DNA from 2 places in the Acinetobacter sp. 161(2023) genome. Region 2 is predicted to be linked to the other one. Evidence: riboswitches for the same ligand, from Rfam matches in the RefSeq annotation. Region 2 holds a riboswitch; the other holds the start of a gene.
The links. Region 2 has a riboswitch for manganese ahead of WA249_RS04800 (TMEM165/GDT1 family protein). Riboswitches for the same ligand answer to the same signal wherever they lie in the genome.
Positions count from the first base shown of each region.

Region 1 (5,755 bases), on a different contig from region 2:
TGATGTCGGCATTTCAAGGATTTTCGATGCTCCAACAAAACTTTCTCTTTCAACCACAGCAATGAACACTTTCAGGGTATTAAAATCCAGAGTCGGACGCATCAATTATCCCATATTTGATAATAATAAGTGCCATTTCTACCATATAATAAACACCATTGATAGTAGTTAAACTCGGATATCTTTCATTCATAGGTTGCTTGCTATGCCCCCAGTCATGCAGACATTTAATCATAAAGCTCTCATGCGGATAGCCATTGTAATTGCTTTTGTCCAGTTCACCAATGCACTGGAATATATGGTGTTCAACCCTGTATTTGTTTTTATGGCAACAGATTTCGCGGTGCCTGTATCATTCTCAGGCTATGTGTCAGGCATGTACACACTTGGTGCTGTCATTTCTGGAGTCATTGCCTTTTACTGGATTGGTCATTTCAATAAGAAAAAATTTTTAATCGCCAATATGGCACTCTTAGCTCTACTGACACTTTTAACTACATTCACATCCAGTTTTAGTTTTCTACTTGCACTTCGATTCTGCGCAGGGTTGGTTGGTGGTACCACCATGGGCGTGGGTATCAGTATATTGATAAACAACGTGCCGCCTAACTTGCGCGGAAAAATGTTGGCGACGGTGATTGCGTCATTTTCGATAGTAAGTATTGTAGGAATGCCCACGATATTATTTTTGTGCACACATTATGACTGGCATGTAGCTTTGTGGCTCATAAGTGCATTGTGTGTGTTGGCACTGCCATTGATTGTATCCATCATCCCCCAAGATCCAATCTCTTTAGACACGTTCGCTAAGCAGCCTCTCGATATGCAAACTTTACTGTTCGCTTCCAGTAATGCACTTGTACAGTTTAGTCCTATGCTGGTCATTCCTATTTTGGCACCATTAATGATTGAGCAGTTGGGCGCTTCGAAAAATTTGCTGCCTTGGCTCTTCTTCTGTGGGGGCGTGATAGGTTATTTGTCTACAAAAATTACAGGGGCGTTAACCTCCCGTTTTTCTGCTTTACTACTGGCTACAGCTTCGACTCTAGTCTTTATACTCAGTTTGCTTATACCAATGCTGGGCTATGAGCATGCAGCGTTATTTATTAGTTTATTTCTCGGTGCATCTTATAGTCGTTTGGTGTCATCTTCAGTGGTTACGATGCAGTTTCCTAACGACCGACAACGAGCTGGATTTTCTTCATTACAGACATCCATCATGTATTTGCTGACAACAGTTGCTTTTTTCTTATCTGCCTTTTTATTACCTGCTCATGGCATGACGCCACAAAGTGTAAATACGTTACTGGCGGTATGTGCAATTTCCGCAGCAGGGTTCCCAATATTGGTTATTATTTTGCAAAAGAAGCTGGCTAAACGTTTTCATCTGAGGCAATTCTAAAGCCGCTATTTTTCGGTACATTAAAAGAGTAATAACTAATAAGATTTTGGCTTCTGGCTCATTACCCATTTGAACACTATATTTTCCTAAAAATATATCTATATGTTCTGGTGCATGAGTCTTGAAGGTCAAATACTTATTAAAAATTTTCGTGTCTCACTAGAGAGATGACATATTTTCTTTCAAAAAAATATATACTATAGGGGAGTATCATTGAACGAACATAAATATGGAAATCAACAGTAATTTAGAACGCTATCATTCTCATCAGTTTGATGAAGGAAACCCGCTTGCTCAAAAGAAAATTTTGATTGCAACCATCTTAACTGCGGTGATGATGGTCTTTGAAATTGTGGGTGGATGGATATTTAACTCCATGGCACTTTTGGCTGATGGCTGGCACATGAGTTCACACATGGTTGCTCTAGGGTTGGCTTATGTTGCTTACAAAATGGCGCGCCGTTATGCCCATGACAAACGCTTTAGTTTCGGAACGTGGAAAATTGAAATTTTGGGGGGCTATAGTAGTGCAATCATATTAATGGTTGTTGCGCTATTAATGGGAGCTCAATCTATTGATCGATTACTTCATCCCGTTGATATCCATTACAATGAAGCGATTCCTATTGCTGTTGTAGGTTTGGCTGTCAATATAATCTGTGCATGGTTATTACATGATAATCACGGACATGACCACCATCATGATCATGAGCATAGTCACCATCATCATGATCACCATCACGATTTAAACCATAAAGCTGCGTTTATACATGTGGTTGCCGATGCTGTAACTTCGGTATTAGCCATAGTCGCTCTTATTGCTGGTAAATATTTTGGATGGAACTTTTTAGATGCTTTATTGGGGATCGTTGGTGCCATACTGGTTGCGCAGTGGTCTTGGGGGCTTTTACGTGATACAGGAAAAACTTTATTAGATGCGGAGATGTCACATCCTGTGGTGGCAGAAATACAAGAAGTAATTGAGCAATTGTCCCAAGTGAAAATTACAGATTTACACGTATGGAAAGTAGGTAAGGAAAAATTTTCATGCATTTTGGCTTTAGAAACGAATAGAACAGATTTAACACCTGATTTGGTCAAAAAAGCATTGTCTATTCATGAAGAAATTGTACATGCCAGTGTAGAAATACATTTTGTCTGACCAACTCTATAGAGTTGTAATTAAATCACTGCTAAAATCCACAGCATTGTCATTGGGGAGTAGCCATTCCTAGTACCCGCTAGGAAGACCACGTCAACAAACTTGAGATCAGTGTCTCATGGCGTGTTCAGCCACTGTATAACAGTATGAGCTAGGCGAGACCTTTGGCCGCAACGTACTTTGCTAGTCGGGCGAGGAGCGTTGTCGCGCCAATGGTTTCTTATTCGCCCGGCTGGAACTATTCCTATGCTCCTCACTTTTATCTTATTCTTTTTGTCCGCTGGGGCAATTTATCTCGCCTGTGAATATTTCGTTAACGGCATTGAATGGTTTGGTAAGCGTCTTAACCTTGGGGCAACCGCAGTAGGTTCAGTTCTCGCAGCTTTTGGTACAGCGCTGCCTGAAAGTGCAGTCACTTTTATGGCTGTCGTATTTGGTAATACTCCAGAACAAAAAGATCTTGGTGTTGGGGCTGCAATGGGTGGCCCATTGGTTCTGGCTACCTTGGGTTACGCCGTAGTTGGTCTGGTATTAATTCTTCATCGCAAGAAGTTAGCTCGAACTTCGCATCAAGTACAAGTTGATTATGCTCGGTTAAGTCGAGATCAAATCTCTTTCCTTGCTATCTTTGTATTAAAAGTGGCGCTTGGTTTAGTGGCATTTGCAATCAAACCTTGGTTAGGCATACTATTTTTAGCGGCTTATGCAGCCTATGTTTGGCGTGAGATTAAGGAGGCGGACACAGCCTCAGATGAAGAAGAACTAGAACCTCTTAAATTTCGTCCAAACACAGCCGAACCATCATTAGGTTGGGCTGGTCTACAAGTCTTGCTGGCTTTAGTTGTGATTAGCATTGCATCACACACATTTGTTGCTCAACTTGAAGCGATTGGTACACTTCTAAACTGGCCGCCTCACATAGTTGCCTTGTTACTGAGTCCTGTAGCTACAGAATTACCTGAAATTATGAATGCTCTGATTTGGGTGCGCCAAGGCAAAGAGCGTTTAGCTTTAGCTAACATTTCAGGTGCTATGATGATTCAGGCCACCATTCCAAGTGCATTAGGTATTTTCTTCACACCGTGGCGCTTTGATTCTTTGCTATTAGCATCAGGTGTTATTACCGCACTGGCTATTGTATTTCTGTGGAGCTTGTTCCGACGCGGTGTGGTCAATGACCGAGCATTGGTAGCAGTAAGCGGTTTGTATGGCATTTTTGCATTTTTAGTTGTGATTTATCTTTGATAATACCGAATTATTTATCCTTACTTTTTTGTGGGCATTCCTGCGCAAGAGTTCGCTATGATGGATGACTGATTTTTAGTGCGATAATAATAAAGAGGCTTAGGCCTCTTTATTATTTTTTAAGAGGTTCCAGATTTGATTTTTTTTTTATTTTAAATGGAGCATAAAGTTAGGTATACCATACGATATGCAAAAGTTTAGGTTTGATAAATATTAAATTTACGATAACTATTTATTTGATATTTCTGGAAGATATATTTGGGTACATTTTTTTTAGTATTGAAATTAAAAAAAGATCATAATAATTATATTGATAATAAAAAGGAGAAAAGAGATGGAACTTAGAGCCGTAAAAATGCATAAAATGTTTAGAGATTTTCATGAAGAAAAGGAACTTGGCTATGTAGGGGAATATGATGAAAAACATAACCTTATAGCGATATATGATATTTTCAAAGAAAAAATGAAGAAAATAGAAGGAACTTATCAATGGGTTTTACCTTCATCGGGTGAGGTATTTTTTGTTGAGGAAGATCCGCTATATAGTCGTTAGTGAATTTTGCCTCCTACTTTAAGCAGGGAAATGCCTCTTCATAAATTCCAATTTAACCATAACTTATTAATTATTTATCCTTACTTTTTAATGATCTATTTTAAAACAAATGTCATTTTGTGTGCTTGACTGCAAGAGGGTTGGGCACTATCCTTTGCCTGCTGGCCTACATTGCCAGTCGGTCGTCGCAGACCGTTTCACACCGCATCAGGGCTATTCCATCTGAGGAGTAGTTTTGTGTGTACTCTCGTTCCCTCCCGTAGCGGTAGGACGGGAGAGGGACACCTATGGTGTGCTGGTTGTGTGACCAGTCTGCGAACCCTCTTCCGTTCTGCCACCATAATTTTAATGTTTTGGCAGAACTCCCAATAAAAAGGAGTTGGCTTTGCACATTCATTATTTCTTGGCAACCCTTGCCAAAAGCTATAACGACACAGCTTAAAAATTTAAAGCAGCTTGATCACCTTTAGGGTTTTCAGGCTTTAAGTCATTACGGCTCAAAAATTTGCATTAACAATAAAACTTGAGATGTGCCAAGCACAGTCTTTACGGCTTTGCTGTGCCTTTTTTCACCTTTAGAAAAGTGGAAGGCTTTTATATCTCATTTATATACAACAATAATTTTTTTATAACGGTAAAAATATGCCACATTTAGAAATCTCTTCCAAAAAACTAAAAGTCGTTCAAACGGCTATACGTTTATTTACCACTTATGGTTTTCAGACAGCAGGTGTAGATCTGATCGCCAAAGAGTCCAAAATACCAAAAGGCACCTTGTACAACTACTTTCACTCAAAAGAAGATTTGATTGAAATGTGCATTGTCTTTCAAAAAAGCATGCTGAAAGAAGACGTACTTTCGATTGTCTACTCAAGTCGTTATCGCACCTCAAGCGATAAACTCAAAGAAATTGTGCGCTTACATGTCTGTTTCAATAGCCTCTATCACTTATTACTCAAAGCCATATTTGAAATTAAACTTGTTTATCCTCAAGCCTACCATCTGGCGGTTGAATATCGAAAATGGCTGCTTCGAGAGATTTTTGATTTGATTTTTAGCTTGGAAACTTGTGCAATAAAACCAGATGCGGACATGGTTTTAAACCTAATAGATGGTTTGCTGCTACAGGTTTTAAGCTTAAACAGTTTGGATGAAAGGGATGCTGTGGTGGAATGCTTCTTTAAGCCTACTTGTTTAAGGTAAATCAATTAAATGATAGGGCTTATCCCATCTTTAACTAATTAACTAGCCTAACAATATTTAGAAGATTAAATGGAAAATTACATGGTTTTTGAGGCAAGTGATGACTTCAAAAAACCATGCAATTTTAAGAACAAGGCTTTGTGCTTAAAGCTTATTTAACTCGATACCACGTTTGGTTGCGGCCAATTGC
Region 1 covers NZ_JAZEYD010000007.1:9,823-15,577, reverse strand. Annotated here, with positions in the region: gene WA249_RS08055 (LysR family transcriptional regulator) at 1-102, opposite strand, end outside; gene WA249_RS08050 (MFS transporter) at 206-1,402, shown strand; gene dmeF (CDF family Co(II)/Ni(II) efflux transporter DmeF) at 1,632-2,564, shown strand; yybP-ykoY riboswitch at 2,603-2,800, shown strand; gene WA249_RS08040 (sodium:calcium antiporter) at 2,811-3,809, shown strand; gene WA249_RS08035 (hypothetical protein) at 4,174-4,362, shown strand; gene WA249_RS08030 (TetR/AcrR family transcriptional regulator) at 5,005-5,565, shown strand; gene WA249_RS08025 (DUF2147 domain-containing protein) at 5,717-5,755, opposite strand, start outside.
Region 1: another riboswitch for manganese. It lies ahead of WA249_RS08040 (sodium:calcium antiporter); the one in region 2 lies ahead of WA249_RS04800 (TMEM165/GDT1 family protein).

Region 2 (5,755 bases):
CTATGTTTTTGCAACCCAGAATTTTATCTGGGTTGCTCATTAGAGATCATATTTAGGCGGGGCAACTAAAAACTTGTTCTGTCATTAAGTCGACACCACAAGGTAAAGTCTCAATCCAGTCCAAAAACTGATTAATCATTTCTTTGCCCATAAATGGACTGCCATGCTGTGGAACAATCATTTCAATATCCATCTGGCGAACCATTTTAACCCATAAGCGGATGACCTTATTGGAACACATATAGCGTTGGTGAAAAGCTTTCATTTTTAGAACATGCGTATCGAAATCTGTTAAAGGTTGGTTAGCATCCTCAACTATCGAAGCGCCCATATCACCAGAAAATAAAATTTTGGCGACTGGATCATAAAACTGAAAATTACCTACCGAATGTAGAAAATGGGCTGGGACTACCACAAGTTTTGATTCCCCCAATTGAATCACTTGGCCACGGTCAGGTAATTCAATAAGACGGTCTTCCCAATTACCTTTCATACGTTCACTCATAAATGAGGAATTTAGGTGCGGTAGAAAACGTGCCCATAATTTTGACGCCACCACTTTAGCATCGGTATAGACCAACCAGCGTGGCATTGAGGTAATAATGTCCGGATCCTGATGAGAAGCCAACACATAGTCGAGATTTTTCAAGCGTGTATATTTATTTAATTCCATGGTCAACGGAACATAGGTCAAATCACCACCTGGATCGATTACAGCAGCGCGCTCATGATCAATAATTAAAAATTGATTGGCTTGTATACCTTCCCCTTTAACCAAACTGGTAAAACTAATACATTTATGAATGCCATTATCAAATAATATCTGCGAAGTTGTTTTTTCAAACCCCATACAATTCCCCAAAAAAACTTTAAATATTAGATATTTTTATATCCATAATAAAATAAAGGGATTCGACCACTCTTGCAATGAATTGCTTTATTTTTCTCATAATATTTTAAAATAGCTTTTGCTTTTCTTATTTTAGAAATGAATTATCAATAATTTTGGTAGCCTCAACAACTCACGCCAAATTAACTTCACAGTGAAATTTAACTACTAAAATGACCTACAAAAAAACGCACTCGAATTGAGGGCGTTTTTTGGACAGCTTTAAATGCTTTAGAAGAAGTAATGCTGTACCAAAGTAGAGACACCTACAATTAAGAAAATAGCAGCACCAATTTTATGAATGAGTGAGATAGATAAGCGTTCAGCTAATTTATTACCAATAAATACAGCGGGTGCATTGGCAATCATCATACCCAACGTTGTACCTAGCATCACCCAGAAAATGCTGTCGTAACGTGCAGCTAAAGCTACTGTTGCAATCTGCGTTTTGTCACCAATTTCTGCTAAGAAAAACAAGATAAAGGTTGCACCAAAAACACCAAATTTTTGCCATCTGTTAATGCTATCAGTTTCATCATCTAACTTATCTGGAATAAGCATCCAGAACGCCATACCAATAAAACCACCCGCAAGTACCCAAACCAAGATTTCGGGACTCAAAACCGTCGTAATCCACTGTCCAAGCACAGCAGAGATACCATGATTAATTAAAGTCGCAAAAAGAATCGCAATGAGAATAGGGATTGGCTTACGGAAACGTGCAGACAGTAAAAGAGCTAACAATTGAGTTTTATCGCCCATTTCAGCTAGGGCAACGATCGAAGTAGAAATCAGAAATTCTTGCATGTCGTTTCTCTGGCTAGCATAAATGCCCATGACCTACCCCTCCTGCTAGCCAAATATCTGCAGAGTGGTAAATCAAAGGTCTTGCCAACTCAGAAACGATGAGACGTTTAAGCTATGATGACCATGTTCTGTTGAACAATTATGTTGATCATCACCTATTCATTCAGAAATGAATAGCGGCTACTCCCCAATGAAGTATGTGCTCATTATATTCGAGGAGTTCCATTTTTCAAACAAAAAATTTTATCCATGCCCACACTAACAGTCGACCTAAGCCCAATAATAAAGCTAAACAAATACTAAAATTAATAAACCCAACATTGTTCATGCCAGCTATATGTTGTGATTGAAATTCAAATGGCAAAATAAGCGTTGCCACAAATACTTCCAAACCCATTGCCACGTAGGTCATCCACTCCCAAGGAAAGTGCAAAAGACTGACCCATAATCCCATCAATAAAAATACAACCAACAGAATCAGCAACATGATTTTTAAAAAACCCACCATTTATTATTTCTCCTTTGTCTAAAACGAGAAATTTTTCCTCTCTCGATCACTCCCTCTTTATCTTTAGATTAACCTAAAATCAATTAAATTAAATACCAAAATAAAACCCCGCCGAAGCGAGGTTTTAATGATTCATTTCAAAATATTAGATTAATAAAGTACGAATATCTTTAAGAAGTTTCGTAAGTTTATTGGTAAAGCGAGCGGCATCTGCACCATTAATTACACGGTGGTCATAAGACATCGACAACGGCAACATTAAGCGTGGGTCAAAGTCTTTACCATTCCAAACCGGTTGCATCGTTGCAGGTGAAATACCCAAAATCGCAACTTGTGGCCAGTTTACTAGTGGTGTAAAGGATGTACCACCAATCGAACCTAAGCTTGTAATCGTGAAGTTCGCACCTTGTAAGTCTTTCGGTGTTAATTTCTTATCACGTGCTTTTTGACCTAACACACCTAATTCAACTGCAATTTGCTTAATTGATTTTTGGTCTGGGTTACGAAGTACTGGCACAGTTAAACCATCAGGTGTTGCTACCGCAATTCCCATATGGATTTCATTGCGCAAGAGCACTGATTTACCGTCATCAGATAGATGACCTGCAAACTCACGCTCTTCTTTCAACAAATGCGCAACGGCTTTGATAATGAATGCCATAATCGTCAGGCTGATACCTTCTTTTTTGAAGTTGCCTTTCAGCTCATTACGCCAATCTTCTAACTCAGTAATGTCAGCCAAATCAAACTGGGTGACTTGCGGAATAAAGTTGTTCAATGACAATTGCGGAATTGATACTTGCTGCAAACGCGTCAGTACTTTTTCTTCCACGCCACCAAACGCAGTGAAGTCAGGAAGCTTTGGCAAACCCGAAACTGCTGGTGCAGCCGCAGCTACTGGAGCTGCTTGTGGTGCAGTTAAACGAGTCTTCACATAAGCAAAGATATCTTCTTTAATCACACGACCATGTTCACCAGAAGTTTTAACTTGTGATAAAACCACACCAAGTTCACGAGCAAGCTTACGAACAGCAGGGCCAGCATAAACTTTAGCGTTTTCAGCTTCTTGCTCTTTCGTTAACTTATCACTACCAGAAACTGGAGCAGATACAGCCTGAGTCGGAGCAGGAGCCGCCACTTTAGGTGCTGAAGCTTGTGCTGCCGGAGCTTCTGCTTTTGGCGCTGGAGCTGCTGCAGGTGCTTGGCCTTCCGCCTCAATTGTTGCAAGCAAAACACCTTGTGAAACTTGTTGACCTGCTTGCAAGTGAATCGCTTTCACAACACCAGCAACAGTACTTGGAACTTCTACAGTTGCTTTATCAGACTCAACCACAACAAGGCTTTGGTCTACATCAACTTTATCGCCAACTTGTACCAAAATTTCAGCAACAACTGCTTTATCTACGCCCAAATCAGGAACGTTAATATCAACTGGTCCAGATTGAGTAGCAGCCGCAGCTACAGTTTCTTGTTGAACTGGTGCAGGCGCTGCCACTGAAGCTGCTGTAGAAGCAGGAGCTTCAACTGGTGCACTTGATGCAGATGTTGTTTTCACTTTAATGAGCACAACACCTTCTTTAACTGTATCGCCTTCTTTAACTTGAATGCTTTCTACAGTACCCGCAACACTGCTTGGTACTTCTACAGTTGCTTTGTCAGATTCAACCACAACGATGCTTTGCTCAACATCGATTTGCTCGCCAACTTTTACTAAAATTTCACCAACAAGTGCTTTTTCAACACCAATATCAGGAACTTGAACTTCAACCACTTGACTCGTGGTTGCCACTGCTGGTTGTGCAGCAGTTGAAGCCTGTTGTACCGCTGCCGGCGCTGCTGTTTGTTCAGCTGCTGGAGCAGGTTTTGCAACTTCTTCTGCTTGAGCTACAGGTACATTACCTTCAGCTTCAAGTTCAAACAATACCGTACCTTCAGTTACGCTATCGCCTTCCTTGATTAAGATACTTTTTACGACACCTGCTGAAGTGCTAGGCACTTCAACAGACGCTTTATCTGACTCAAGCAAAACAAGGCTGTCATTTTCAGCAATGCTGTCACCAACTTTTACCAAAATTTCAGCAACAACTGCTTTATCTACGCCAATATCAGGGGTCTTAATTTGCATGCTTAGTTCCCCTCACCTGTTTGCGCTTCATGGTATTCAGCAACTGCTTGAACTTCTGGATGTGCTTGTGGAGCCCATGCCACTGGACGATCAGTGTCTAACTCAAAGTTAGAAATTGCATCTTTAACTAAACGTGCATCTACTTCACCTTCGTCAGCTAATTTTTTCAAAGTAGCAACAACGATATGTGCAGCATCAACACCAAAGAAACTACGCAAGTTAGCACGTGTATCTGAGCGACCATAACCATCTGTACCCAACGCAACAAATGGACGACCATCTGGAAGATAAGCACGGATTTGTTCGCTATACGCACGCATATGGTCTGTTGCCGAAACAACAATACCTTCTGTACCGCGCAATTGTTTAGATACCCAAGACTCTTTCACTTCTTCAGTAAGTGGGTGTAAGCGATTGTATTCTTCACATGCCATACCATCACGCGACAACTCATTGAAGCTTGTTACACTCCAAACGTTTGAATGGATTTGGTATTCATCACGTAAGATTTTTGCAGCTTTGATCACTTCACGAAGAATTACACCTGAACCCATCAATTGGACAGTTGCTTTTTCATCTTTTTCGAACAAGTACATACCACGTTTAATGCCTTCCTCAGCGCCTTCAGGCATTGCAGGATGCTCGTAGTTTTCGTTCATTACAGTGAGGTAATAGAACACACGCTCTTGGTTCACATACATACGTTGTAAACCGTCATGAACGATTACAGCTAACTCATAACCAAAACATGGGTCATAAGATACACAGTTAGGAATCGTGTTCGCCAAGATATGTGAATGACCATCTTGGTGCTGTAAACCTTCACCGTTCAATGTGGTACGACCAGCAGTTGCACCTAACAAGAAACCTTGAGCTTGTGCATCACCTGCAGCCCACGCAATGTCACCAATACGTTGGAAACCAAACATTGAGTAGTACATGTACATCGGAATCATTGGCAAGTTATTGGTTGAATAACTTGTTGCCAACGCAGCCCATGCGCTCATCGCACCAGCTTCGTTAATCCCTTCTTGAAGCATGTGACCGTCACTTGCTTCACGGTAATGCATTAACTGTTCTTGGTCTTCTGGGGTATATTTTTGACCGTGAGCAGCATAAATACCAAGCTGACGGAACATACCTTCTAGACCAAAAGTACGCGCTTCATCTGGAACGATTGGTACTACGCGGTCTTTAATTGCTTTTTCTTTAAGTAAAGCAGCAATTAAACGAACCATCACCATAGTGGTAGATTGCTCTTTACCACCTGAACCGTTTAATACTGCATCAAATACAGATAATTCAGGAATCGCTAGAATTTCACTCTCTTTACGACGTGCAGGTAGATAACCACCTAATGCTTCACGACGCGCTTTCATGTACTTCATTTCTGGAGAGTTTTCACTTGGGCGATAGAATGGAAGCT
Region 2 covers NZ_JAZEYD010000004.1:83,824-89,578, forward strand. Annotated here, with positions in the region: gene WA249_RS04795 (MBL fold metallo-hydrolase) at 53-850, opposite strand; gene WA249_RS04800 (TMEM165/GDT1 family protein) at 1,121-1,696, opposite strand; yybP-ykoY riboswitch at 1,712-1,897, opposite strand; gene WA249_RS04805 (hypothetical protein) at 1,926-2,204, opposite strand; gene WA249_RS04810 (2-oxo acid dehydrogenase subunit E2) at 2,350-4,329, opposite strand; gene aceE (pyruvate dehydrogenase (acetyl-transferring), homodimeric type) at 4,332-5,755, opposite strand, start outside.